DNA from 4 places in the Streptomyces sp. NBC_00019 genome. Region 2 is predicted to be linked to each of the others. Evidence: riboswitches for the same ligand, from Rfam matches in the RefSeq annotation. Region 2 holds a riboswitch; each other region holds the start of a gene.
What was found. Region 2 has a riboswitch for cobalamin ahead of OHU89_RS16285 (prenyltransferase/squalene oxidase repeat-containing protein). Riboswitches for the same ligand answer to the same signal wherever they lie in the genome.
Positions count from the first base shown of each region.

Region 1: another riboswitch for cobalamin. It lies ahead of OHU89_RS06715 (CbtB-domain containing protein); the one in region 2 lies ahead of OHU89_RS16285 (prenyltransferase/squalene oxidase repeat-containing protein).
Region 3: another riboswitch for cobalamin. It lies ahead of OHU89_RS13100 (cobalamin biosynthesis protein); the one in region 2 lies ahead of OHU89_RS16285 (prenyltransferase/squalene oxidase repeat-containing protein).
Region 4: another riboswitch for cobalamin. It lies ahead of metE (5-methyltetrahydropteroyltriglutamate--homocysteine S-methyltransferase); the one in region 2 lies ahead of OHU89_RS16285 (prenyltransferase/squalene oxidase repeat-containing protein).

Region 1 is NZ_CP108302.1:1,366,324-1,373,342, reverse strand. Features, by position in the region: gene OHU89_RS06750 (glycoside hydrolase family 75 protein) at 32-733, shown strand; gene OHU89_RS06745 (PTS-dependent dihydroxyacetone kinase phosphotransferase subunit DhaM) at 736-1,146, opposite strand; gene dhaL (dihydroxyacetone kinase subunit DhaL) at 1,139-1,738, opposite strand; gene dhaK (dihydroxyacetone kinase subunit DhaK) at 1,786-2,778, opposite strand; gene OHU89_RS06730 (DUF6479 family protein) at 2,889-3,254, opposite strand; gene OHU89_RS06725 (ferredoxin) at 3,361-3,735, shown strand; gene OHU89_RS06720 (histidine phosphatase family protein) at 3,760-4,326, opposite strand; cobalamin riboswitch at 4,422-4,575, shown strand; gene OHU89_RS06715 (CbtB-domain containing protein) at 4,614-4,835, shown strand; gene OHU89_RS06710 (CbtA family protein) at 4,860-5,621, shown strand; gene OHU89_RS06705 (acyl-CoA dehydrogenase family protein) at 5,763-6,941, shown strand; gene OHU89_RS06700 (oxygenase MpaB family protein) at 6,952-7,019, shown strand, end outside.
Region 2 is NZ_CP108302.1:3,413,063-3,420,081, reverse strand. Features, by position in the region: gene OHU89_RS16290 (SCO2322 family protein) at 1-552, opposite strand, end outside; gene OHU89_RS16285 (prenyltransferase/squalene oxidase repeat-containing protein) at 549-1,781, opposite strand; cobalamin riboswitch at 1,899-2,033, opposite strand; gene OHU89_RS16280 (phosphotransferase) at 2,081-2,725, shown strand; gene OHU89_RS16275 (ATP-binding protein) at 2,832-4,883, shown strand; gene OHU89_RS16270 (nuclear transport factor 2 family protein) at 4,868-5,323, opposite strand; gene OHU89_RS16265 (MBL fold metallo-hydrolase) at 5,366-6,391, opposite strand; gene OHU89_RS16260 (trypsin-like serine peptidase) at 6,488-7,019, opposite strand, start outside.
Region 3 is NZ_CP108302.1:2,726,081-2,733,099, reverse strand. Features, by position in the region: gene cobN (cobaltochelatase subunit CobN) at 1-1,193, opposite strand, end outside; gene OHU89_RS13105 (cobyric acid synthase) at 1,190-2,725, opposite strand; gene OHU89_RS13100 (cobalamin biosynthesis protein) at 2,722-3,663, opposite strand; cobalamin riboswitch at 3,763-3,905, opposite strand; gene OHU89_RS13095 (hypothetical protein) at 4,037-4,258, opposite strand; gene OHU89_RS13090 (anion permease) at 4,293-5,534, opposite strand; gene OHU89_RS13085 (lysozyme) at 5,679-6,428, opposite strand; gene OHU89_RS13080 (class II aldolase/adducin family protein) at 6,625-7,019, shown strand, end outside.
Region 4 is NZ_CP108302.1:9,526,975-9,533,993, reverse strand. Features, by position in the region: gene OHU89_RS44260 (cation acetate symporter) at 1-44, opposite strand, end outside; gene OHU89_RS44255 (DUF485 domain-containing protein) at 38-382, opposite strand; gene OHU89_RS44250 (carbonic anhydrase) at 905-1,627, shown strand; cobalamin riboswitch at 1,684-1,906, shown strand; gene metE (5-methyltetrahydropteroyltriglutamate--homocysteine S-methyltransferase) at 2,064-4,376, shown strand; gene OHU89_RS44240 (hydrolase) at 4,460-5,398, opposite strand; gene OHU89_RS44235 (hypothetical protein) at 5,585-6,277, opposite strand; gene OHU89_RS44230 (VOC family protein) at 6,442-6,789, opposite strand; gene OHU89_RS44225 (sugar phosphate isomerase/epimerase family protein) at 6,799-7,019, opposite strand, start outside.

The sequences.
Region 1 (7,019 bases), 2.0 Mb from region 2:
GTCAATGTCCCCCAGGAGAGGGTCCCTCATCGTGCGTGTCCAGTCACTGACGCTGGCCGCGGCAGGCGCCGCCCTGCTCGCCGCTCCGACGATGTCGTCCCCTGTCGAGCCGACGGCCCGGCAGGAGCCGGTGGCCGCTCGGCACGAGGGCGACGTCCGTGCCGCCGACCTGCTGGCCAAGGTGCGTGACTGCACCCAGGTCTCCCGCGGCCGTTACCGCAGCGACGACGGCCGGCCCGCCACCATCCCCGTCTGCGGCACCCGGGAGGCCGTCTTCTGGAAGGCGGACATGGACATCGACTGCGACGGACAGCCGGGCCTGCGCTGCAACCGCGGTACCGACCCGTCCTTCACCGACGCCACCGCCTACCAGCAGTCCAACGGCCGCCAGCTGAACGCCGAACGCCTCCCGTACATCGTCGTGCCCACCCCGAGCACCCTCTGGGACTACCGCGCGAGCGGCGTCCGCGGCGGCTCGGTCGCCGCCGTCATCCACCGGGACCGGGTGCAGTACGCGGTGGTCGGCGACGTGGGTCCGCGCGACATCATCGGCGAGGCCTCCTACGCCAGCGCCGAGGCGCTCGGCATCGATCCCGACCCGCGCGCCGGCGGCACGGCCTCCGGGGTCACCTACATCGTCTTCAAGGACTCGCAGGTGAAACCCATCGAGGACCATGCCGCCGCCATCGCGACGGGGGAGCGGCTGGCGCGCCTCTTCGTGCGCGGCAGCTGACCTCAGGTCTTGCGGTAGGTGTACGCCTCCGCGGCCGCCGCCTCCACCGCCGCCAGGTCGGCGCCCGTCGCCGCGGTGACCACCGCCGCCACCGCGCCCTCCACGAACGGAGCGTCCACCAGGCGGGTGTTGTCCGGGAGTTCGTCGCCCTCGGCGAGCAGCGCCTTCACGGTGAGCACCGCGCTGCCGAGATCGGTCAGGACAGCGACCCCGGCACCGCGGTCCACCGAGGCGGCGGCCGCGGCGATGAGCTCCGAGCTCGTGCCCAGCTCGCCGCCCTCGGTGCCGCCGGCCGGGGCGACGGGTACCGCGACACCACGGCCCGCCAGCCCCTTGGCGAGCTCCGCCACCGACGCGGCGACGTCCGCGCTGTGCGAGACCAGCACGATCCCGACGAGCTTGCCGTCACTCACCGTCGGCCTCCACGAGCCCGGCGATCAGCAGAGAGGCCGAGGTGGCCCCGGGATCCTGGTGCCCGATGCTGCGCTCACCGAGATAGCTCGCCCGCCCCTTGCGGGCCTGCAACGGCGTCGTCGCCAGCGCGCCCTCCTCGGCGGCGGCCCGTGCCGCGACGAAGCCGTCGCCGAGCGCGTCCACGGCCGGCACCAACGCGTCGATCATGGTCTTGTCGCCGGGCGCGGCACCCCCCAGCGCCATCACCGCGTCCACCCCGGCCCGCAGCGCCTCGGCGAACCGGTCCGCACTCACCTCCGCGTCCTCCCCGAGCGCCTTGCCGGTCCGCCGCAGCAGCGTGCCGTACAGCGGCCCGGACGCCCCGCCGACCGTGGAGATGAGCTGCCGTCCGGCGAGCGTCAGCACCGCACCCGGCGTATCCGGCGTCTCCTTCTCCAGCACCGCCGTCACGGCGCGGAACCCCCGCAGCAGATTGCTGCCGTGGTCGGCGTCCCCGATGGGCGAGTCGAGGTCCGTCAGCCATTCCGCCTCACGTTCGACGGACGCGGCGGTCGCTGTCATCCACCGGCGGAAGAAGTCGGCGTCGAGCACTGGATCTCCTTGCGTGGTAGGTACGTTGACTGCCCGTTGCCGTGGGCTCACATGCCCCAGCGCAGCCCCGCGGTCCTCACCGGCTCGTCCCACAGTCGCAGCAGTTCCTCGTCGATCTGGCACAGGCTGACCGAGGCGCCCGCCATGTCGAGGGAGGTTACGTAGTTGCCGACCAGCGTGCGGGCCACGGCCACGCCCCGGGCGGTGAGCACGCGCATCACCTCGGCGTTGAACCCGTACAGCTCCAGCAGCGGGGTCGCGCCCATGCCGTTGACCAGCAGCAGGACGGGGTTGCGCGGGTTCATGTCCTCCAGGATCGCGTTCACCGCGAAGTCGGCGATCTCGCCCGAGGTCATCATCGACCGCCGCTCCCGGCCCGGTTCGCCGTGGATGCCGATGCCCAGCTCCAGCTCCCCGTCGGGCAGGTCGAAGGTGGGGCTGCCCTTGGCGTACGTGGTGCACGCGCTCAGCGCGACGCCGAAGCTGCGGGAGTTCTCGTTGACCTGACGGGCGATCGACTCCACCCGCTCCAGCGGCTGGCCCTCCTCCGCCGCGGCGCCCGCGATCTTCTCCACGAACAGCGTGGCGCCCGTGCCGCGCCGGCCGGCCGTGTACAGGCTGTCGGTGACCGCCACGTCGTCGTTGACCAGCACCTTGGCGACCTGGATGCCCTCGTCCTCGGCGAGTTCGGCGGCCATGTCGAAGTTGAGGACGTCACCCGTGTAGTTCTTCACGATGAACAGCACGCCGGCCCCGCTGTCCACGGCGGCGGCCGCCCGCACCATCTGGTCCGGGACCGGGGACGTGAACACCTCACCGGGGCACGCCGCCGACAGCATGCCGGGGCCCACGAAACCACCGTGCAGCGGCTCGTGCCCGGAGCCGCCGCCGGAGATCAGCCCGACCTTGCCGGCCACCGGGGCGTCCCGCCGTACGATCACGCGGTTCTCGACATCGACGGTGAGCTCTGGATGGGCGGCCGCCAGGCCTCGCAGGGCGTCCGCGACGACGCTCTCCGGGACGTTGATCAACATCTTCATGAGGACCTCCTGGTGACCGAAAGGCTGCTCCTGGCAGTATCGGTGTTCAGAAGGCGCGGGTCACGGGGGCGGCTGGTCCCGGGTGCGTCGTACGGCGTGCGGTACGGGGGTCAGCGGCCGCCGGGTCCGCCGCTGCCGAAGGAACCGCCGCTGCCCTCGCTCCACTGGGCCCGTTCCTTCTCCGGGCCGGTCCGGGTGGGGGAATTGCCGAACGCGGGCGACTGGTGCGGGGTCATCCGGCGATCGCTTCGGGGCACCTCGTCGGGTTCCCGGTTCTCCACGACCTCGCGGACGGGGCCGCCCTCCGGCAGCCGTGGCTGCTCCTCGGGGGTCGGCGGGGGGAGCTCGCGGCGCCGTAGGCGGGCACCCAGCCAGAAGGCACCGATCAGCAACGTCACGACCACGACACCCGCCACGATCAGCCCGACGCCGAGGGCGCCGCGGCCCGCGGCCACGTCCATCCATGCAGTAGTCATGGCACGCGAGTACCCCTGGCGTCCCGCATGAACCAAAACGGAAAAATCGGCCGGACCCCTGGGGAACACCGGGTTTGACACGATCCACCGCGGCTACCCGCGCGGTGTGACAACGACGACGACGCAGCAGGAGCTCTTCCGATTCCTGGAGGACCGCTTCGCGTGTGCGCAGGCGTGCACCGAGTGCGCCCGGGCGTGCGCGCTGCGGGCGAGCCTCGTGGATCCGGACGGGACCGAGCAACAGGAACTCGTACGACGCAAGGGCATCATGTGCGCGGAGGTCTGCGACGCGACCTGCCGGCTGCTGTCCGAGCAGAACCGTTTGGACGAGAACGGCATCCGCGTCCAACTGGAGTGGTGCCGGACCGTGTGCCTGGAGACCGCGCACGCCTTCGAAGGACTGCCGGGCGGCGAAGAGGGCGCGAAGGCCTGCCGGACGTGCGCACAGGCCTGCACGGACTTCATGGTCACACTGCACTGACCAGGTTCAGCCGCGGCCTCAGCCTCAGCCGAGGGTGTGTCCCAGGCGTACGTTCCAGCGCCCTGCCCTGCCGCTGAGCTCGACCGCCGTCAGCGGCGGGACATCCGTACGCCAGAACGCCGACTCCGGTGCGCCGAGCGCCCGGACGACCGCCGCGCGCACGATCTCGGGCTCGGCCACGGCGACGGTGCGCCCCTCCTGTCGGGCCGTCGTGTCCAGCCACGAGCCGACCCTTTCGCACACCGCGCGCACCGATTCGCCGCCGTGCGGCGCGGCCTCGGGGTCGGACAGCCAACGCGCCAGAGCTTCCGGCTCCTCGGCGCTCACCTCGGCCAACGTCGAGCCGCGCCACCGTCCGGCGTCCAGAGCCGCCAGCAACACGGCGTCCGTGGCGTCGAGTCCGAGCGCGGCGGCCGTCTCGCGGCAGCGCACGGTGGGGGAGCAGGCGACCCGTTCCGCCCCCGGGAGCGAGCCCGCGGCGGCCTGGGCGAGGCGGCGGCCGGACGCGTCGAGAGCGCAGCCGTCATCGAATCTGGCTTCCCGGAGCGCCTTGGTGATCGCCGGTGAGATCAACGTCACTCGGCTCGTCATACGCCCGTTCCCCCGCTCAACAGCCCCTCCAAGATCGGTACTTGACGGGCCGAACGGCCCTGGGCGGGCGCTCGGGGTGCTCCCGTGCGCTCTTGGCCGCACCTCTCCCACGCGGTACCTTCTCGTCGATATCGACGACGGTTCGGTGGAAGCCGGTGGGATTCCGGCACGGTCGCGCCACTGTATGCCGGGAACGCCCTTCGGGTGCGGGCCGGGTGAGTCAGACCCGCCCCGTCGTCCTGTGCACCACTGACATGGGACGCGAGTTCCCCCAGGAGGTACCTGCCATGGCGCAGTCCGTCGCCCCGCCGACCACCGGTTCCACCGCGGTACCCGCAAAACTGCCGATCGGCGCCATCGCCCCCTGGGCGGTCTTCTTCGGCGTGCTGATGCTGGTCCTGCTCTACTTCGTCGGCGCCGAACAGGGCGCCACCTCCCTCATCTCCGGTGAGGGGGTCCATGAGTGGGTGCACGACGCCCGCCACCTGCTCGGCTTCCCCTGCCACTGACAGCGACGAGGAAGCCCCCTGCGCATGAACTCCGCAACTGTCAGAAACCTGCTGGTCCGCGGCATGATCGCGGGCCTCGCCGCGGGCCTGGCCGCTCTCGTCGTCGCGTACTTCCTGGGTGAACCGCGCGTCGACCAGGCCATCGCCTTCGAGGAGGCCCACGCCCACGAGCACGGCGGCGAGGAACTCGTCAGCCGCACCCTGCAGTCCACCGCGGGCCTGTCCACCGGCGTCCTCGTCTACGGGGTCGCCTTCGGCGGCATCGCGGCGCTCGCGTACTGCTTCGCGCTGGGCCGGATCGGTCGCTTCGGGCCGCGCGCGAGCGCGCTGCTCCTGGCTGCGGCCGGACTGGTCTGCGTCTACGTCGTCCCGTTCCTGAAGTACCCGGCCAACCCGCCGGCCGTGGGCGACCCCGACACCCTCAACCAGCGCACCGCGCTGTTCTTCCTGATGATCGTGCTCAGCGTGCTGCTGGCGATCGGTACGGTCATCCTGGGCAAGCGCCTCGCGCCGCGCCTGGGCAACTGGAACGCCACCCTCGCGGCGGGCGCGTTCTTCATCCTCGCGGTCGGTCTGGCGTATGCCTTCCTGCCGTCGTTCAACGAGGTCCCGGAGCACTTCCCGGCGGGCCTCCTGTGGCAGTACCGGCTCGCCGCCCTCGCCGTCCAGGTGACCCTGTGGACCTCCTTCGGGCTGGTCTTCGGGCTGCTGGCGGAGCGGCTGCTGGCGCCCAGGACGGCTACGGAGAAGGCCGCCGCCGCGCGGCCGACTCCCCTGGCCCACTGAGCGGTTCAGGCGCCACCGCACCGACGAAAAGGGCTCCCGGTACTCCGGGGGCCCTTTCGTGTGCCCTCGCCATTCCCAATTTCTGGAACACGTTCTACCGTGTGCGCCGACAGGACCGGTCCCGGGGAGCCTGGAGGCGCCGTGCATCTCGAATACACGCCCGAGCAGCAGCGGCTGCGCACCGAACTGCGCGCCTACTTCGCCGAGCTGGTCCCCGAGGACTCGCTCGCCCGCCACGGCGACCGGCGTGAGCAGAAGCGCTACTACCGCGACATCATCCGGCGGCTCGGCGCGGACGGCTGGCTCGGCGTCGGCTGGCCCAAGGAGTACGGCGGACGCGGGCTGAGCGCGATCGAGCAGTTCATCTTCTTCGACGAAGCCGCCCAGGCCGGGGTGCCGCTGCCGCTCATGGCCCTGAACACCGTCGGACCGACGATCATGCAGTTCGGCACGGACGAGCAGAAGGCGTACTTCCTGCCCAAGATCCTCTCCGGCGAGATCGACTTCGCGATCGGCTACAGCGAGCCCGACGCGGGCACGGATCTGGCGTCCCTGAAGACCCGAGCGGTGCGCGACGGCGACGAATATGTCGTCAACGGTCAGAAGATCTGGACGACCAACGGCGACACCGCCGACTGGGTATGGCTCGCGACCCGTACCGACCCGGCCGCCCCGCCCCACAAGGGCATCAGCATGCTGCTGGTGCCGACCACCGACCCCGGTTACTCCTTCACCGTCATCAACACCCTCGCCGGCCACGACACCACGGCCAGCTATTACGAGGACATCCGCGTCCCCGTCACCCGCCGCGTCGGCGCCGAGAACCAGGGCTGGCGGCTGATCACCAACCAGCTCAACCACGAACGCGTCACCCTCGCCGCCCACGGCACCATGGCGATCCGCGCCCTGCACGACGTCCAGCGCTGGGCCACGGAGACCAAGCTCGCCGACGGCCGCCGCGTCGTCGACCTGCCCTGGGTGCGCCGCCTTCTCGCCCGGACCCACACCAGGCTGGAAGCCCTCAAGCTCCTCAACTGGCAGATGGTCAGCGCGGTCCAGGACGGCACCCTCACCCCGCAGGACGCCTCCGCGGTCAAGGTGTACGGCTCCGAGGCCCGCCGCGACGCCTACGCCTCGCTGATGGAGGTCGTCGCCGCGGCGGGCGCCCTGAAGGAGGGCTCGGCGGGCACGGTGCTCCACGGGGAGCTGGAACGCGGCTACCGCTCGGCCGTGATCTTCACCTTCGGCGGCGGCAACAACGAGATCCAGCGGGAGATCATCTCGTGGATCGGTCTGGGGATGCCGAGGGTACGGCGTTAGCCTTCGAGACATGGGTGATCCCGGACTGTTCACACCGAAGTCGGTGACCTGGCAGATGCACGGCGACCCGATGATGTG
Region 2 (7,019 bases):
GGAGTCCTTCTTCTGCGCGGACGTCCTCTGCGTGGACGTCGGCTTCTTCCCTCCCGTCACCTGCTCCCCGCACCCCGTCTCCGGATACCCGGTGATGGCGCACAGCAGCGCGTTCGTGCCGTACCGCAAGGGCTTCGCCACCGTCGCCAGCGCCTCCGCCGTCGTCGCGTCCTGCGACACCACCGCGCAGGCCGTGCGGGTCGCGGGCGGGGTCTCGCCGGAGGGCGCGTCCTGTGCCGTACCGAAGTCGATGACCAGCGCCACCCGCTTCCTGCCCTCCGCCGCCGGGGTCTTCGCGCAGATCGTCGCGAAGGACGCGGTGCCACGGGGCTTCGTCGCGTCCGCGGAGTCCTCACTGACGGCGAATCGGAACCCCTGCACGTCGCCGTCGGCGGGGACGGCGGTGGCGGGGCCCTGGGTGGCGTAGGTCCAGGTGGTACCGGTGCGGTCCCAGAAGGACCAGTAGCGGTAGCCGGCGGCGTGGGCGGCCTGGGTCGCGCCGGTCAGGAGGACCAGCGCGGCCAGCAGCGGTGCGAGGGCTCGGCGGATCACGGCTGCTGCTTCTTCTTGCGGCCGCTGATCAGGAAACCGACACCGATGCCGCCGACGAGACCGACCCCGACGATCCACCAGACGCTGACGCCCTCGTCGTCCTTCTCGGCCGCCTGGTCGTCCGCCCCCGGGGACGCGCTCTCGGCGGCGGAGGGCACCTTCTCGGGCGCGGGGCCGGTCGCGTTGAGCAGCTTCACCAGGTCCTGGCCGCCGAAGTCCCGTGCGTCGAAGGCGTCCGCCTCGGCGGCGAGGATCAGCTGCGCGTACGCGGCCGGACCGCTCTGCTGGGCCCACTGCTCGAAGTTGGCCTCCAGCCAGCGCACGCTGTCGGCCGCCTTGTCACCCTGTCCGACGGTCGCGAGGGCGAGGACCGCATCGGCGGTGTTGCCGTAGTCGGGCTGGTCCTCGGAGCCGGGCAGCGCCGATGTGAGGTGCCCGTCCTTGGCCAGGGCCTTGACGAGGTAGGCGGCACCGTTCTCCGCGCCCTGCTCCGGGTCGGTGGCGTCCTTGCAGGTCAGGTCGGTGCCGGTGGGCTTCTCGGGCGCCCCGGCCAGTCCCTTGCCCAGCGCGCCCACCACGGCCGCCGCCGTCGCGTCCGCGTTGGCCGCGAGCTTGCCCTTCTTGTCCGGCTGGTAGGCGAAGGCGCCCTCGCCGTCCCCGGTGCAGGGCAGGGCGAACGTCAGCAGGGCGTCGTAGGGGGACTTGCCGTCCTTCACGACAGCGGCAGGCTTCTCGCCGGCCGCCGTGAGCGCGCCGATGACCACGGACGTGGAGTTCGCGTCGCTGGCCCCGCCCGGGGTGTAGCCCCAGCCGCCGTCCTTGTTCTGCACCGACTTCAACCAGGTGACCGCCTTGCCCGTCGCGGTGTCGTGCCCGCCGAGCGCGGCCAGGGCCTGGACGGCGGCGGCCGTGCTGTTGGTGTCGACCAGGAGCCCCGGGGCACAGGCCTTGGCGGTGTCGGCGCGGAAGGGGGCGAAGGCGCCGTTCGCGCACTGCTGGCCGGTCAGCCAGTCCACCGCCCCGGCGGTGGGTACGACACCCACCGTGTCCTGCGCGAGCAGGGCGAGCGACTGCCGCCACACCCCGTCGTACGTCGGATCCCCATCCCCGTACAACCCCTCCGGTATCACCACCGACGGCGACGGAGAAGGACTCGCGGCGACGGCCGGTGCGGCCGTCCCGATCACTGCGGTGGCGGCCAGGACCGCGGCGCTGCGGCGGACGTTCATGATCGGCGGGTGCCTCTCCCTGCAAGGGAGCCAGGCAGCACGGGACATCCCGGCGGCTCGGCTCCGTATACCTCGACGGTGCCGCGCACCGGCCGGTTGCCGGTGCCCGTGAGCCGGTCACAAGTACCGACACGGGGCGATCCGGCTCGCCGCCCCCCGGCAGGAGACGGCTCACGGTTGCGGGTCAGCGCCGGAATTGCACCGGCTTCCCCCCGTACGGGTGTGATGACGACCCGGCCACTCTACCGGCCCGTAGCAAAGCCCCTGAGGGGTGGCTGTGGGCCCGGTAGGTTCCCGGCATGGGGATCATCACGGGGAGACTGATCGGCTCGGGGCGGGCCTCGGACGTGTACGAGATCGACGAGGCGTGGGTGCTGCGGCGGGCTCGGGACGCCTACGGCGACGCGCTCGTCGAGGCGGCCGTCATGGAGCGGGTGCGCGGGCACGGGTATCCGGTGCCGCGGGTGCGCGTCGAGGACTGCTCGTCCACCGAGCTGGTGATGGAGCGGCTGCACGGGCCGACGATGCTGGGGGCCTTCGCCGCCGGACGGATCGACGCGCGGGAGGCCGGGGTCGTACTGGCCCGTCTCCTACGGCAGTTGCACGCCCTGCCCGGCCGTGTCGTCCACCTCGACCTGCACCCGGACAACGTCATGCTCACCCCCGCCGGGCCCTACGTCATCGACTGGGCCAACGCCGAGGAGGGCGATCCCGGGCTGGACTGGGGCATGTCGGCGGTGATCCTCGCCCAAGTCGCTGTGGGGGACGAGACGTTCGCCGAACCGGCGCGCGCGATGCTGGCCGCGCTGCTCGCCGATGCGTCGTCCCTGACCGACGACGGACTGGCGGAGGCGCGGCGCCGGCGGGCGGTCAATCCGACGATGAGCCGACGGGAGGTCGAACTCCTCGGGGAGGCGGAGGACTTGATCCGGTCACTGATCTGATCGGGTTCGTTCGTGAAGTGGCGCGACACGGCCACTTCAGGTGATCACGCCGTCCGGTTCGGTCGGACGGCGTGGGCGCGTGGGCGCCACGGTCAGACTGTTGCCCGTGCCCAGCGAGAAGACTCTCCTCGGGAACCTGCCGCCCGATCCCCGCGGCTTCGTCGGACGGCAGGACGAACTCGGCTGGCTCGCGGAGAAGTTGGAGCCCGGTGGCGGCACTCGCCTGGTGACCCTCGTCGGTGTGGGAGGGGTGGGCAAGACGCGGTTGGCGCTGCGGGCGGCGGAGCGGGTGGGGGCGGTGTATCCCGACGGGGTGTGGCTGGTGGAGCTGTCGCCGGTGCGGGCGGCGGGCCAGGTGCCGCTCGCGGTCATGGAGGCGGTGCGGCTGTCCGACCAGTCGGCCGGGTCGGTGGCCGAAGCTCTCGGCGACTGGATGTCGGACAAGCGGCTGCTGCTGATCCTCGACACCTGCGAGCACCTGCTGACGGACTGTGCGGCCCTGGTGGCGGACCTGCTCGCCGGCGCAGCCGGGCTGCACATCCTCGTCACCAGCCGTGAGCCGCTGGACCTGCCGGGGGAGCGGACGCTGGAGGTCGACCCGCTGCGGGTGACGGACGCCGAGACCCTGTTCGTCCAGCGCGCGGGCCTCGTCCTCGACGCCACCGCACGGCGGCAGGTGGCCGACATCTGCCGCAGCCTCGACGGCATTCCGCTCGCCATCGAACTGGCCGTCGCCCGGCTGGCGCTGTACTCGTTGGACAAGCTCCATGAGCTGCTCTCCGACCGGCTGCGCTCCCGCTTCGACGTGCTCACCCGGGACGAACGGAGTGTGGACGGTCCGCCCCGCCACTGGACGCTGCGGACCACGATCGGCTGGAGCCACGAGCTGTGCGCCCCGCTGGAGCGCCTGCTGTGGGCACGGCTGTCGGTGTTCGCGGACACGTTCACCGTCGGTGCCGCGACCTGGGTCTGCGCGGGCGGCCCGCTGCGGGCCGACCGGGTCGCGGACGTGTTGATGCACCTGGTCCGGCAGTCGATCGTGCTGCGCCATCCGACGGACCTGGACCGCTTTCGGCTCCTCGACACGGTGCGTGAGTACGGCGCCGACTGGCTACGGGAGTTGGCCGAGGGGGACGCCGTACGACTGCGGCACCGGGACCACTACCGGCGGTTCGCCCGGGAGGCGTGCGCCGACTGGAACACCAGCCGTCAGGTGGCCTGGTGCGAGCGGCTCCTCGCCGAGCACGCCAACCTGCGGGCCGCCATGGACCGCGCACTGGACGAACCCGCCAGCCGCGCCGCGCTGGAGATGGCCGGAACCATCGGGTTCCTGTGGCGGCACTGCGGCATGATGCGCGACGCCGCCCGCTGCCTCGACCTGGTGCTCGCCGCCGAGCATGAACCCGGAGCGGACCTCGTGCGGGCACTGTGGTCGCGCTCGGCGGTGGCGATCAACCAGGGCGACCTGGACCCCGCGTGCCGGTGGGCGAGGCGCTGCGCCGACGCGGCGCGGGAGCAGGGCGATCTCACCATGATCGCGGCCACGGCCTACGTCACCGGCAGCACGGCGGTCCTCACCGGCCGCACGGCCGAGGCGATCGACCTGCTGTCGGCCGCCCCTCGTCTGCCGCTCGGGGCGGACTGGCAGGGGTCGGCACAGCTCCAGGTCCGTATCGCGCTGTGCTTCGCGCACTTGCTGAACGGCGCGATCGACGAGGCGCGCGAGGTGGCCGAGCAGGCCCGTGCGGACAGCGTTCGGTGTGGAGAGCAGTGGGGGAGGCCCGTCATCGACGGTCTCATCGCCCAGACCGACTTGGCGCGCGGGGATGTCGAGACGGCACAGGCCAACGCCCGGGCCGGGGTGGTCGGTAGCCGGCTGACGCACAACACCGTGGGCACGGCCCTCACCTTCGACTGGCTGGTCGCCGCCGTGGTCGCGGGCGGCGACAGCCGACGCGCCGCCGGCCTGGAGGGCATCAGCCGGCGCCTCTGGGAACGCGTCGGGCGCGCCCAGGTGAACTCGCCCCACCTCATCGCCGCCCGCGAGGCCCGTGAACGCCTCCTCCGCGACCGCCTCGGCGACCAGGCCTACGAGGAGGCGTACGCGCAGGGCATGGCGATGCCGTACGACGAAGGCCTCGACTACGCGCTCAGCTGAGGCGTCGGCCCCCCGAACGGCAGATGCAACGCCCGTGACGCCAGTAGCCAACTCCCGCCGTCCGAACGCCGGAACGTGTCCTCGTAGTGCCCGACCTGGACCGGCGCCCCCGGCGGCACGATCCCGCCGTGGAACCCGTCGACCCGGTACGTGGTGAAGTACGAGGTCGCCGTCGCCGTGTCCGGGGAGGCCACCGTGACCAGGACGTTGGACATCACCCGCCGCGACAACCGGTCCTCGGGCCGGGACCCGAAGTACTCCCGCAGCGCCTCGCGCCCGTCGAACCGCCGCCCGTCGCCCGGCGAGGGCCACTCCCAGCTGCCGTCCTCGGTGAACAGCTCGGCCACGGAGCCCGGGTCCCCGATGTCGAGCCGGCGGACGAAGTCGAGGATGAGCCGCTCGCAGGCGCGCTCGGCGAGGAGTTGCTCCAGAGGGTCCATGGACCAGTGGTACCAGGGGCGGATCATGACCCGCGACCCGATTCACACCGCGACGTAGGTCACCGGCTCACTCCCGGCCACGGCCTCCGCCCGCCCCAGCTTCACCAGCCGCCGCAGATGCGCCTCGGCCTCCGAGACCGCGATGGTCCGTGATCCGTAGGGGATTTGGTCCCACGGACGGTTCCACTCCATGCGCTCGGCGAGCTGCCACGGGGTGAGGGGTTCGACCAGCAGCGTCAGCAGGTCGGTGAGGCGTTCCTCGTGATGCGCGAGCAACTCCCGTACCCGGGCGGCCGCGTCGGTGAAGACGTGCTGGTGGGCGGGGAGGACCTCGGCGGGGGCGAGACGGCCGACGCGTTCGAGGGAGTCGAGGTAGTCGCCGAGCGGGTCGGTGACGGTGGCGTCGTCCGGGTCCTCGTAGAGGCCGATGTGCGGGGTGATCTCGGGGAGCAGGTGGTCGCCGGAGAACAGGCGTCCGTTGCCCGGCAGTTGGGCGGGGTGGGTCTCCTCCAGGTGGAGGCAGACGTGGCCCGGTGTGTGGCCCGGCGTCCAGATCGCGCGCAGACGGCGGCCCGCCAGGTCGAGGAGTTCGCCGGGAACGATCTCACGGTCGGGGACGGCGGGGGAGAAGCCGGGGAGCTTCCGGGAACGGGCGGTGCGCAGGGGCGCCACATGGGACTCCGGGGCGCCGGCGGCCTCCAGCTTGGCCGTCATATAGGAGAACCAGCGCTCCGAGCGCGTCTCGCGGGTGCGGCGGACGATCGCCGCGTCCGCCGCGTGCATGGCGATCCAGGCGCCGGAGGCCTCGCGGACCTTGCCCGACAGACCGTGGTGGTCGGGGTGGTGATGGGTGATCACCACCCCGTGGACCTCGGTCGCCGAGGTGCCGCAGGCCCGCAGCCCCTCGGCGAGCGTGTCCCAGGACTCCGGGTCGTCCCAGCCCGTGTCGACCAGCACTGGACCGCGGTCGGTGTCGACGACGTACACCAGCGTGAAGCCCAGCGGGTTGTCGGGGATGGGGACCCGGATCGACCGGACGCCTCCGCCGTGGTCGCCGACCTGTGGCATGAGCTGAGTCATGGGCTCCCCCTGTCGCCGCGTTCTCGCCACTATAACTAGAACGCGTTTCGATGGGAGCCCAAGTCACCCTTCAGCCGGTGATGTTCAGGCGCTCGCGTTGACCTCGTCGATCACCGCGACCGCGTTGGAGGAGTGCGCGGCGGAGAACAGGTCGTCGTTGGTGCGCTCGTTGGTCGTGGCGTCCACCTCGTGGTGGCTGATGGCGCCGACGATCTGCGGGTTGCCGCCCAGCGCGCCGATGAACATCGGGCCACCGCTGGAGCCGGCGCCCATGTCGCAGTCCATCTTCAGCCGGTCGTCCAGGGGCCACAGCGGTGCGGCGTCCTCGGTGTTGCCGTAGCAGTACATCATCTGCTCGGCGTCCATGTCGGTGCGCTGGTAGCCCTCCCCGGGGTAGCCGACGGCGAAGACGTCGGAGTAGTCGGTGACGGACCCGAACTGGTACCCCAGACCACCGATGTTGTCCTGGAGGTTGCCGTAGTCGGCGTGCGGGGCCAGCACCACGGCGGCCATGTCGGAGTCCGTGGCGTCACCGTCCTCCAGCCACTCCGTCGGGGCGTACTTGCGCTCGGCCTCCCAGAAGCCCCACGGCATCTGGCCGTCCTTGTAGCCGGGC
Region 3 (7,019 bases), 690 kb from region 2:
AGCCACTCCACGTCGTGTCCACCGGCGTTGATGAGCCGGTGGATCAGCTCGTCACCGTTGTCGGGGTGCCCCTCGACGACGTAACCGGCGGCCCGGAGCGCGTCCAGCACCCGCACCGCCGACGCGGGGGTGTCGAGTCCCACCGCGTTGCCGACGCGCGCGTGCTTGGTCGGGTACGCGGTGAAGACGAGCGCGAGCTTCTTCTCGGCGTTCGGCTGGTGCTTCAACCGGGCGTGCCGTACGGCGATCCCGGCGACGCGCGCGGCCCGCTCGGGGTCGGCGATGTAGACCGGGACATCGTCCGGACCCTGCTCCTTGAAGGAGAAGGGAACCGTGATCAGCCGTCCGTCGAACTCGGGGATCGCGACCTGCATCGCCGCGTCCATGGGGGAGAGGGCGGCGTCGGACTCGTCCCAGGCGGCCTTGGACGAGGTGAGGCAGAGTCCTTGCAGCACCGGCACGTTCAGGTCGGCCAGCGCCCCGATGTCCCAGGCCTCCTCGTCACCGCCGGCAGAGGCCTGCGAGGCGTGGGTGCCGCCGGCGGCGAGGACGGTGGCGACGAGGGCGTCGGCCTTGGTCAGCAGTTCATAGAACTCCGCGTCGGCCCCGCGCAGTGAACCGCAGTACACGGGAAGAGCATTGGCGTCGCGTGCCTCGATGGCGTCGCAGAGGGTGTCCACGAAGGCGGTGTTGCCGCTGAGTTCATGGGCCCGGTAGAAGAGCACGCCGATGGTAGGTCGGCCTTCCACATAGGGCCGCTCGCCATGGACGCCGTACTCCGGCATCTTCTGCGGCTCGACGAACCCCTCACCGGTCAGCAGCACGGTGTCGGAGAGGAACCGGGCCAGCTCGGTCAGGTTGGCGGGCCCGCCCTCGACGAGGTACCGGAGCGCCTCGGCCACGACACCGGCGGGCACCGACGACTCGGCCATCAACTCGGCGTCCGGAACGGTCTCTCCGCCCAGCAGCACGGTCGGGATTCCGGCGGTCTTCAGCGCGGCCAGCCCGTCCTCCCAGGCACGCTTGCCGCCGAGCAGTCGTACGACGGCGATGTCGGCGCCCTCGACGAGCGCGGGCAGCTCCTCCGCGACGTCCACGCGGGTCGGGTTGCCGATCCGGTAGTCGGCACCGGAAGCGGCGCGGGCCGCCAGCAGGTCCGTGTCGGCGGTCGACAACAACAACACAGTGCTCATGCAGGCGCTCCCGGTGGAATGAAAGGCAGTCCTTGCGGCGCGCCGGACTCGATGAGCCGCCACAGCGCGTCCGTGTCCGCGTGCTGTTCGATGAGATCGCCGAGCCGGTCGAGCTGCTCCTCGCGCAGCGCGGCGAACGACGTGTCAGGGGCCGGTACGAAACGGCGGCCCGCGGCGGCCGCCACCTCGCGCAGGAAGGCCCGTCGGAATCCGTCCGACTCCAGCGAGCCGTGCCAGTGGGTGCCCCAGGTCTGGCCGACCCGGCAGCCGTCCAGGCTGTGTCCCTTGTCATCAGAGATGAACGCTTCTCCGCCGCTGACGTCGGCGACCCCGTGATGGATCTCGTACCCGGCGACGTGCTCGCCGAGGGCTTCGCCTTCCGGCCGGGTGAGGGTCTTGTCGCGGGCGAACCGCACCCGCACGGGCAGCACGCCGAGCCCCTCGACATGACCCCGCCGGCTCTCGACCTCGTCCTCGATGTGTTCACCGAGGACCTGGAAGCCACCGCAGATGCCGAGGACGGGCCGCTGCTCGGCGACCCTGCGCTCGATGGCCTGCGCAAGTCCCCGCTCCCGCAGCCACTCCAGCGCCCGGACCGTGCCCCGGGTCCCCGGGATCACCACGAGGTCGGCGTCGGCCAGTTCCTCCGGCCGGTCCACGAACCGCACGACGACGCCCGGTTCGGCGGCGAGGGCGTCGACATCGGTGAAGTTGGACATGAGCGGAATCGCGCAGACGGCGACCCGCAGCACGTCCTCGCCGACGGGCGGGGCCGTGTTCGACTCCCGTACGGTCCCCCGCAGGGAGACCCGGAGCCCGTCCTCCTCGTCGATGCCGAGCCCGTGCCGGAAGGGCAGCACACCGTACGTGTGCCGGCCGGTGAGGCCGTGGAGCATGTCGAGCCCGGGCTCCAGGAGGCTGACGTCCCCGCGGAACTTGTTCACGAGGAACCCGGCGACGAGGGCCTGGTCCTGCGGCGAGAGCAACGCGACGGTCCCGAAGAAGGAGGCGAAGACGCCACCGCGGTCGATGTCGCCGACGACGAGGACAGGGAGTTGGGCGTTCCTGGCGATGCCCATGTTGACGATGTCGGTCCGCCGCAGATTGATCTCGGCGGGACTGCCGGCCCCCTCGCAGATCACCGCGTCATACGTGCCCCGCAGTTCGGCGAGACAGTCCAGCACGGTGCCGAGCAACTGCTGCTGGCGTCCCCCGTGATACCCGCGCGCACTGAGCTCACCGACGGGCTTGCCGAGCAGTACGACCTGACTGCTCTGCTCACCACCCGGCTTCAGCAGCACGGGATTCATGAGCGCGGTCGGCTCGACGCGGCAGGCCTGGGCCTGCATGGCCTGAGCCCGCCCGATCTCGGCACCCTCGCGGGTCACGAACGAATTGAGGGACATGTTCTGCGCCTTGAAGGGCGCGACCTTGACCCCCTGCCGTACCAGCCACCGGCAGATTCCGGCGGTGACGACACTCTTGCCCGCGTCGGAGGTGGTACCGGCGACGAGAAGCCCACCGCCGGTCATGAGGCACGCGCCTTGAGAGCGACCCGCGCGGCGACACTGACGCCGAGCGCGAGCAGACCGACGCGACGGGACAGCCGTACGGCCCGCTCGATGTCGTGGACCTCCACGGAACGCCCCTCCTGGTTCAGCACGGGCCGGTGCTCGACGCGCCCCGCATACGACAAGGTCCCGCCGAGCCGCACGCCCAGGGCCCCGGCGAACGAGGCCTCCACGGGCCCGGCGTTGGGGCTCGGATGCTCGCCGGCGTCGGCACGCCAGGCTCGTACGGCCCCCCGCGGATCGCTCCCGGCGACAGCGGCCAGTACGGCGGTCAGCCGGGCCCCCGGCCACCCGGCGACGTCGTCGAGCCGGGCCGAGGCCCAGCCGTACCGCCGATGACGCGGCGACTTGTGCCCGACCATGGCGTCAAGGGTGTTGACGGCGCGGAACCCGAGCAGCCCGGGCACGCCACCGACGGCTCCCCACACCAGGGCCCCCACGACGGCGTCGGAGGTGTTCTCGGCAACGGACTCGACCACGGCCCGGGCGATCCCGTCGGCGTCCAGGGCCTGCGGATCCCGCCCGCACAGATGAGGGAGCCGCTCCCGCGCCGCCTCGACGTCCCCGACTTCCAGGGCACGCCCGATGGTTCGTGCCTCGCGCACGAGCGAGGTGCCGCCCACGACGGCCCAGGTGGCGATACCGGTCAGCGCGACGGAGGCGACGGGGGAGGGACGTACGGCTTTCTGCGCCACGGCACCGAGCACGACGGCGCCCCCGGCGCACACCGCGGTGTGCAAGGCCCCCCAACCCCGGTGGTCCCGCCACAACACCCGCTCCACGGCACCCGCGGCCCGCCCGAACACGGCGACCGGATGCCCCCGGCGTGGATCACCGAGCAGCAGGTCACCGAGAAGTCCGGTGGCGGCGCCGTACGCGAAGACGCGATCGGCACGCATCGGCTCAGCCGGCCGTGGCGTCGGGCAGTGACCTGGTGCGGTATCTCAAACGGCAGGCGAGCATGGCGATATGTCCTCACTCAGGGTGTCCACGCCCTGGTTCGACGAGACCGACGACGAGAGTTCCTGGCTCCCGGGGCTACCTACCCCGGTGACAGTGGCGGGACCGCGCCGGACTTCCACCGGCTTCCTCTTCTGCCGTCGTACATGGCTCCGGCAGTCCACCATGGGCCCGGAAGGGCCGTCAACTTGCCGTTGACCTGGGACGGGAGAGTGTGCTGAGGCCCACATACGGGGGGTTGCGGACGTGACAAAAACGTGGGGTGCGGGACGGAGAACCGTCCCGCACCCCACGGGGTGTTCGCTCGTCGCGTCAGGCGACGATCAGATAGATCCCGTACGTCACCGCCGCCGCGCAGGCCGCGAAGCAGGCGTACGCGCCGGTGACCGCGAGAGCCGCGGATCCGCCCTGTGCGGTGGCCCGTTCCTGGCGGGAGAGGCCCATGATGCCGAGGGTGAACAGGGCCACGAGGGCCACGGTGACCACGAGGCTGACGCCGAAGACGGAGCCCAGCGCTTCCCAGTCGATCTTCATGTCGGTGATTCCTTCGTTCCTGGGTGCGGCGGGCTCAGACGGCGGCCGGCGGAGCGGCGGGCTCCGGGGCTGCGGTCGGGGCCGGGATCGTGGCCGTGAGGTCCTCGGTCACCGTGCCCGCCGGGGGAGGGGTGACCGCGGCGATCGCCGTCGTCACCACGCCGGCTGGCTCCTCGTCGCTGTCGTTGACGTTCGTGTGGTCGATGACCTCGCGTCGCGAGAGCTTCCAGATCGCCGCGCTGGAGGCGATGAGGAAGACCGCCACGACCGCCGTGCCCCAGTCGCCGAGGCCGGTGACCCACTCCGCCAGTGCGCCCACCAGGGCCGCGGCCGGCAGGGTCAGGCCCCACGCCACGAACATCCGCGTCGCCGTGGACCAGCGGACGACGCCGCCCTTGCGGCCGAGGCCCGCGCCCATCACCGCACCCGAGACCGAGTGCGTGGTGGAGAGGGAGAAACCGAGGTGCGAGGAGGCCAGGATGACCGTGGCCGCGCTGGTCTGGGCGGCGAAGCCCTGCTGCGGCTGGAGGTCGGTCAGGCCCTTGCCCATCGTGCGGATGATGCGCCAGCCGCCGAGGTAGGTGCCGAGCGCGATGGCGAGACCCGCGGAGAGGATGACCCAGGTGGGCGGGTCGGAGTCGGGAGCGACGGCGCCGCCGGCGACCAGGGCGAGGGTGATGATGCCCATCGTCTTCTGCGCGTCGTTCGTGCCGTGGGCCAGCGAGACCAGGCCCGCCGAGGCGATCTGGCCGGCGCGGAAGCCCTTCGCGGCGGCCCTGCCGTCGGCCTTCTTGCTCATGGAGTAGGAGAGGCGGGTCGCGAGCATCGCGGCGAGGCCCGCGACGATGGGCGCCGCGATCGCCGGGATCAGGACCTTGGTGATCAGGACGTCACCGTGGACCGCGCCCATGCCCGCCGAGGCGATGGTGGCGCCGATCAGACCGCCCATGAGGGCGTGCGAGGAGCTGGAGGGGAGCCCGACCAGCCAGGTCAGCAGGTTCCAGAGGATCGCGCCGACCAGGGCGGCGAAGATGACCTCGGGACGTATGCCGCTCTCGTCGACGAGACCCTTGGAGATCGTGTTGGCGACCTCCACGGAGAGAAATGCGCCCACAAGGTTCAGCACGGCGGACATGGCCACCGCGACCTTGGGCTTGAGTGCACCGGTCGAGATGGTCGTGGCCATCGCGTTGGCGGTGTCGTGAAAACCGTTCGTGAAATCGAACGCAAGTGCGGTTACTACCACAATCGCGAGGATCAGCGAGAAGTTTTCCATTTACCCAGGCAATCGTTCGAGCGTCATTGGCTGGTCGAACGTAGGTAACCAGGGTGAACGGAAGATGAACTGAGGCGGGCCGCACGGTGTCTGGAACCGAGGGATTCCCCTCCGATCCTCCAGCGCGGCCCAACCGCCGCACGGTTACGAGCCCCGGGCGAACTTCTTCAGCTGTGCCAGGGACCCGTTGAAGAGATTCTGATCACCCGGCAGGCTGCCGCTGTTGTCGTACTGCCAGATGGTCCAGTACCCCCATCCGGTCGGCAGCGCCCCGGCGTCCGCCGAGTTGTAGCGGGCCACCCACAGCGCGTGGTTCGAGGCGAAGGCGCCGCTGCCGCCGGTGCAGGTGTTCCACCAGTGGGCGGTCGTGTAGATCACCGGGCGGCGCCCGGTCAGCCGCTTCACCTCGTTGCTGAAGGACTTGATCCAGCTGACCATCCTGGCCTTCTTCAGGCCGTAGCACTTGTGCTTGCTGTCGTACGGGTTGTACTCGATGTCGAGCGCCGGCGGCAGCGTCCAGCCGTCCGCGCTCCAGCCGCCGCCGTTGCGTACGAAGTGCGCCGCCTGTGCCTTGCCCGACGACTTGTTCGGCAGGGCGAAGTGGTAGGCCCCGCGGATCAGGCCCGCGTTGCGCGCGCCGTTGTACTGCTGGTTGAAGTGCGGGTTGCGGTAGGTGTGGGACTCGGTCGCCTTGACGTAGACGAACTTCGCCCCCTTGGACTTCGCCTTCTGCCAGTCGACGTTCTTCTGATGCGAAGAGACGTCGTGCCCCTTGGGTTTACCGGCCGCCGAAGCCGGAAACTCGGCCAGCGCGGTCCCCGCGAGGGTGAGCGCTGCCACGGACGCGGCAAGGACGCGGCCGCGGTGACGGGAAGGTTTGCGATCACGGGCCATATTTCCCCCCGGAATGGCGGCGTGCACGACAAAACAGGCAGAGATTACTGGAAGATCCGCGCATGTCCGGCGCTCTACGGCCAAGCCGCAGCCGAGGGGGAAGTGTCCGCATTTGCGACCTTCCGGACGCCTGGCCTCCGCCCTAAAGTGCCCCCGCCCGGCCGCGTTCGGCGGCCCCACCTGACAGGATCGCGGCATGGCTGAGCAGCGACGCGACCAGCGGGACGGACGGGGTGCCGGAGAAGGCGCACGGGATGTGCCGGAGCCGTGGAAGCGGAGTGTGCGCGCAGAGGAGGTGCCCGCCTGGGAGGAACTGGTCGCGACCGCCCGCCGCACCGTCTCCGAGGGACTCGTCGTCGGCACCTCCGGCAACGTCTCCGTACGCGTCGGCGACACCGTGCTGGTCACGCCCTCGGGAGTGCCGTACGACCGGCTGACACCGGACGACGTGACCGGCGTCGACCTCGACGGCCGCCGGGTCCTGGGCTCGCTCGTCCCGACGAGCGAACTCCCCATGCACCTCGCGATCTACCGCACCACCGACGCCGGCGCCGTCGTCCACACCCACGCCGTCCACGCGACGGCCGTCTC
Region 4 (7,019 bases), 6.1 Mb from region 2:
TGCAGGCTGAAGCGGTCCACGACCGCGGCGCCGGTCGTCACCATCGGCGGTGGTCCCCCTCACGGGGAGCGGCGCCCACTCGCGCCCGCGCTGCGGCCTCCTGGTGGCGGGCGAGTCTGCGCAGACCTCGGACGACGGGTGTGACGTGGGTGCGGTGGTGCACGAGGTAGCGCCACACGATGACGCCCATCAGCACGAACTGCCCGAGCCCCAGGGTAAGTCCCAGGGTGAGCTGGCCGCCGAGGGTGCGGTTCATCAGTGCGGGAACGAAGCTGGACAGCAGGACGTACATCAGGAATCCGCCGACGGCGCCGGCCGTGGCCCGCACTCCGAACTGCCGGTGGGCGCGGCGGAGTGTCCGGTAGGCGGGATCGTGCGCCACCGATGACCGCTCCGTGGATTCGTGGGGGGTTTCGGAGTACGGCGGCGGCGCGCCGAACGGCATGGAGTGCCGTGACACAATGCACCTTCTTCGCTGCTTTGCGCGGAGGCAGGCCAGAGCCACGCTCTGTGCGGACTTCGTGGGGGATTTGTGAATCAGAAATTCGCGTGATGCGAATTGCCACAACGGGGTCGGGACGGGGATTCTCGCAGCGCCCACGTTGAACTATCAACGGGACGAACAAGGCCGATTCCCGCCCTGACTCATTCACACGCTCCGGCGTCCGCGACGACTCCCGCGCAGCCTGCGGAAAGGGCTCTCCAGGGATCAGGTCTGAACCTTCTCTCGAGCCAGGTTGTCTCAAATGCAGCGCACAGCAAGGCAGTTGCCGAGGCCGCCGCACCAAGGACGGCACCAGGGAAGACCAAGATCCACCCAAGATCACGTCACGCTTTCCCCGCGCTTCGCCATGGTTTGGCAACGCGACGGACCGGTGCCGGACTCGGTCATACGTTCGTCGCCGTGAACTCTCAAGACACTCCCCACAGAGCCGGGCGCCGCGCACTCCTGCGCGCCGGGCTCACCGGTGCCGCGGCTCTCGGCGCCGGCCTCACGCTCGGCGCGACCCCCGCCTCGGCCACCCCCGGCACGCGTCCTCGACCCGGCACTCCCGACCAGGCGCTGCGGGAACTGGCGGCGGGCAATCTGCGCTGGCGCACCTACCGCGAGCGGCACCCCGACGAATCACCCGCCGTCCGTCAGGCCCTGGCGACGGGTCAGCATCCCTTCGCCCTCGTTCTCGGGTGCATCGACTCCCGGGTGCCCCCGGAGCTCGTCTTCGACCAGGGCCTCGGCGATCTGATGACGGTGCGCAGCGGCGGTGAGGTGCTGGACGAGGCCGTGCTCGGCAGTGTCGCGTACGGAGTCCTCGAACTCGACATACCGCTGGTGCTGGTCCTGGGGCACCAGTCCTGCGGCGCCGTGAAGGCCGCCGTCGAGACCGACATCTCCGGTGCGCAGCTGCCGGCCCACATCCAGTACCTGGCCGACCAGATACGACCGAACATAGACCGCACCAAGGACGGCGACGCCCGCGTCGACGCGACCATCGACGCCAACGTCCGGGCCGTCCGCTCCCGCATCGCCGAGGAGCCCGACCTCGCCGCGAAGGTGGCCGCCGGTGAACTGGCCGTCGTAGGGGCCCGGTACGAGCTCACGACCCAGCTCGTGCACCGCATCTCCTGAATCGGAGACGGGGGCGCCGCCGGTGAACTCACCGGCGGCGCCCCCGTCTTCGTGTATAGGCTGAGCACGCAGCTGGTTCGCCCTGTCCGCCAGGCAGGCGCGTCGTAAGAGGGAACCCGGTGGGAATCCGGGACTGCCCCGCAGCGGTGAGCGGGAACGACCGCCGTCACACGCACTGGACCCGGCAAGCGGGTCTGGGAAGCGACGGCCACTAGGTGCCTCGTACGTCACGAGGTGTGCCCGCGAGTCCGAAGACCTGCCACTGCCCGTGTACGACCGACTCGTACACGGAGATCCCGGTGACCTCGTGGGCGGGTCGGCGAACACTCAAGGCGGGCACGGCTTTTCGTGCCATCGCCCGGAGTGCCGTATGCCCTTCGCGTTCTCCCCCGTCGCCGGGGTCGTGCTACGAGAACAGCTCGCGAAGGAGAGTTCCGTGACCACCGAGTCCGCAGCCGCGGCAGCGCACGCCACCGTGTACGGCTACCCGCGCCAAGGCCCGAACCGGGACCTGAAAAAGGCGATCGAGGGCTACTGGAAGGGCCGCGTCACCGCCGACGCGCTCCACCGGACCGCCACCGACCTGCGCCGTTCGAACTGGCGAGAGCTGGCCGACGCCGGCCTCCACGAGGTGCCGACCGGCACCTTCTCGTACTACGACCACGTCCTGGACACCACCGTCATGGTCGGCGCCATCCCCACCCGCCACCGCGACGCCGTCGCGGCGGACGCACTGGACGGCTACTTCGCCATGGCCCGCGGCGGCCGGGACACCGCGCCGCTGGAGATGACGAAGTGGTTCGACACCAACTACCACTACCTAGTCCCCGAGTTGGGGCCGGACACCGTCTTCGCCGCGGATGCCTCGAAGCAGGTCGCCGAGGTACGGGAAGCCCTCGCGCTCGGTCTGGCCGCCCGGCCGGTCCTGGTCGGCCCGGTCACCTATCTGCTGCTGGCCAAGCCCGCCCCCGGAGTCTCCGCCGACTTCGACCCGCTGACGCTGCTGGACCGGCTGCTGCCCGTGTACGCCGACGTCCTGTCGGATCTACGGGCCGCCGGCGCCGCGTGGGTACAGCTGGACGAGCCCGCGCTCGTCCAGGACCGCACCCCGGCGGAACTCAACGCCGCCGCCCGCGCCTACCGTGAACTCGCCGCTCCGGCCGACCGGCCGAAGCTGCTCGTGGCCTCGTACTTCGACCGCCTCGGACAGGCCCTGCCCGTGCTGGCCAAGGCACCCGTCGACGGGCTCGCCCTGGACTTCACCGGCCCGGCCGCCGCCAACCTCGACGACCTCGCCGCCGTGGGCGGACTGCCGGGCAAGCGGCTGGTGGCCGGGGTGGTCGACGGGCGCAACATCTGGATCAACGATCTGGAGAAGTCACTGTCCACGCTGGGCACCCTGCTCGGCCTCGCCGACCGGGTCGACGTGGCGGCTTCCTGCTCCCTGCTCCACGTCCCGCTCGACGTCACGGCCGAACGCGACATCGCCCCGCAGATCGCCCGCTGGCTCGCCTTCGCCCGGCAGAAGACGTCCGAGATCGTCACCCTGGCACACGGCTTGGCCCGCGGCACCGACACCATCGCCGCCGAACTCGCCGCGAACCGCGCGGACCTGGCCTCCCGCGCGGCCTCCCCCATCACCCACGACGACGCCGTGCGCACCCGGACGGCCGCCGTCACCGATGCCGACGCCCGCCGCTCACGCCCGTACGCCGAGCGTGTCCTGGCCCAGCGCGCCCACCTGAAGCTCCCGCCGCTGCCCACGACGACCATCGGCTCCTTCCCCCAGACCGGCGAACTGCGCACGGCACGCGCCGACTTGAAGGCCGGACGCATCGACACGGCGGCGTACGACCAGCGCATCGAGGCAGAGATCCGCGAGGTGATCTCCTTCCAGGAGAAGACCGGCATCGACGTCCTCGTGCACGGCGAGCCCGAACGCAACGACATGGTCCAGTACTTCGCCGAACAGCTCACCGGCTACCTCGCCACCCGGCACGGCTGGGTCCAGTCCTACGGCACCCGGTACGTCCGGCCACCGATCCTCGCCGGCGACATCTCGCGCCCCGAACCCATGACGGTGCGCTGGACGGCGTACGCCCAATCCCTCACCGACCGCCCGGTCAAGGGCATGCTCACCGGTCCGGTCACCATGCTCGCCTGGTCGTTCGTCCGCGACGACCAGCCCCTCGACGAGACCGCCCGCCAGGTCGCCCTCGCCCTGCGCGACGAGGTGAACGACCTCGAGTCGTCCGGCACTTCGGTCATCCAGGTCGACGAGCCGGCGTTGCGCGAGACCCTGCCACTGCGGGCCGCCGACCGGCCGACCTATCTGACCTGGGCCACCGAGGCGTTCCGGCTCACCACGGCGGGCGTACGGTCCGAGACACAGATCCACACCCATATGTGCTACGCGGAGTTCGGTGACATCGTCGGGGCGATCGACGACCTCGACGCCGATGTCATCAGTCTGGAGGCGGCCCGCTCGCACATGCAGGTGGCCGGTGAGCTGGCCGCGCACGGCTATCCACGCGAGGCGGGGCCGGGGGTGTACGACATCCATTCGCCTCGGGTGCCGAGTGCGGCGGAGGCCGCGGCCCTGCTCCGCAAGGGACTTGAGGCCCTGCCGGCCGAACGGCTGTGGGCGAACCCCGACTGCGGTCTGAAGACCCGTGACTGGCCCGAGGTGCGTGCGTCGCTGGAGAACCTGGTGGCGGCGGCACGTGAGGTCCGGGGCGACGTGTCCTGAGTGAGTCGATGGCGGGTGCGGCCGCGGGACGGATTCCGGGACCGCACCCGCCATCCCCCTTGTGTGGGCTCAGCGGGTCGGCGTCACGAGGACAGCCACTCGGTGGCGTTCAGCGCGAGCGCCGCGTTGGTGGCGCCGGTGTCGTTCCAGCCGTCGTAGAGCGTGTTGCCGGACTGGCCGGTGCCGTCGTCGATGGGTGAGCTGTCGCCCCAGAAGGCGATCTTTCCGCTGCCGAAGGTGCTGGTGGCGAAGAAGGCTCCGGTGTTGCCGGAGTATCCGGTGCGGTAGAGAAGTCCCTTGACGGCCGAGTTGTCCGCGGGCTTGAGGGTGGCCGTCGTACCGCTGGCGATCAGGCTCTTGGTGACGGTGCCGAACGAGCCGTGCAGCACCGGATTCGAGCTGTCGCTGATGGCCGACGGGTAGTCCGAGCCGATGCTGAGCGAGTCGACGGAGAAACCGAACGGGTCGGTGGAGTCGACACTGTTGTTGGTCATCAGGTCGTTGAGGATCTCGACCGCGTCCTCGCCGTCGTTGTTGCGGTCGGCGCCGGTGTGGTCGGAGATCATGAACAGGCCGCCGCCGTTCTTCACGAAGTTCATGATCGCCGTCTTCTCGGCGGTCGTGAACAGCGTGTTGGGCTCCGGCAGGACCAGCGTGTCGAAGTTCGCGAGATCCTGAGCGCCGGACCCACCGTAGGTGAGGCTGCCGCCCGACGGGAGCGTCTTCAGGCTGTAGTCGCCGGTCTGCTGAAGCGCCACGCCCCAGGAGGACAGCGCGCCCGTCCAGTCCGTCTCGCCGGAGGGCGAGGAGTCCTCACCGGTCGGGTCGGGCTGGCTGGTGGAGACGATCCAGTCGGCATTGCCGGCCGTCTCGGCGTGGGCGTTGTCGAACAGGACACGGTGCGTGGTGGCGGCGGCAGCCGGACCGGCGGTGGAAGCCTGGACTGCGGCGCCGGTGACGAGCAGGCCGAACACCGTGACGGCGGTGGTGAATCTGCGGGGGGACTTGCCGAGGCCGAGCATGCGGTGAACCTCCAGGAGTGGGGGGAGCGGGAGGCGGTGCGGGCGCCGAATCTGCGCGCGTAGAACGGCAGTTGCACGACTGCCGCTCAACACAAGGCTGGACGCTACACACAAGATCCAGAAGGTCGGCAGGGCCTGCTGGGGGTTCACGTAGAGCTCTTACCCGGTTGGCGATCGGCTCGGACGTCACTTGATGGTCTTGAGGAAGTTCAAGTAAGTATCCACGTCGCGCCCATGGCGATCCGACTCCTCGACGGCCCGCACGAGATCCCGCTGGACCTTCCCTGCGCAATCAAGGTCTGACTTCCGGAGCTTCGAGAACTTCTGTGCGAACTGGAGCAATAACCGGGACGCTTCGGGCGGCGACAAGAACGCCACGGTCCCTGCGCCACGGAAGGACTCATCCGTCCCCTCGCGATAGGTGACCTCCACGACATAGGCACGTGTCGCCCCTTGCTCCTTTTCGTAATAGGGATTCTTTTCGGGCTCACCGAGTACGAATTGAACGGCCTCCGACGTGCCGGGCAAGATCTCGAAAGGCCGAACAAGCAGCTCACTGCCTTCATCGGGCAAGGTCACATCGAAGCTGCCCGTGACACTGACACCACCCCCTGTGGGCGGGAGTTCCGGCCTGCACGGATCGGTCGCCCGGTAGACGTGCTTGCCCGTGAACCGGAAGTCAGTGATCACGGCGGTCAGATCGCCCCTGTCGCGCAGGGTGAGCAGGATCGGAGTACCCAGGGTGGTGGTCTTGCCCGGCAGTTTCCGTTCCCGGCCTTCAGGACGGCGGGAACCCGTACTTCTTCCTCCACCGACAAGGAAAGAGCCTCCAGTCCGGGCTCGGCCCCGTCGTCCCCCTCCCACGGGTTCGGCAGCCACCCGAAGAAGACACTCGTGAAAGCCAGGGCGACAGCACTCCCGAATGCCGTGACGGCAGTCAGGAAAGGTCTGCTCGATTGTTCTTGCCCCGGGTCCGATCCCGTCGTGCCGTCCGACTCCGACTCCCCCATGCCGCTGATTTTCCCAGAGCGGGACTCCGCGCACTACGTCGTTGCAGGACCGCCCCCGAGCCCGATCTCGTTACCGTCCGGGTCGTGGTAGGTGATCTTGCGGACGCCGTTGGAGTAGGTCTCGCGCCTCGTGGGTTCCAGACCCCGGTCGGCGATGCCGGCGATACGGGTGTCGAGGTCGTCGACGAAGAGGGTGTGGAGGGCGTTGCCGGCGCGGGCGGGGAGGTGCTCGATGTAGATGTACCGGTGTTCCGCCAGCTCCCAGACGGCTTCCGTGTCGTTCGGGAAGAACGCCGGTGCGGTGCCGAAGAGTCGTTCGTACCAGGCCAGCGCCGCCGTGTAGTCGCTGACCGGAATGCCTGCGAAGAGGTCCAGGGACATCCACCCATGCTAGGCGCTCGCGCTCCACGCGGCCTTCGCCACGGCTGTCCCCGCCCGGAGCGCGGCCACGGGATCGGCCGCCTCGTCCAACTCGATCAGCACCGTGCCGGCTCCCGGTGTGCGGGACATCGCCGCGGCCCAGCCCGGCCAGTCCACGATGCCGTTGCCGAGTTCGGTCATGTACGGCTGCTGTTGGGCGTAGACCGTGTCGTCGATGGTGAGGTGGACGT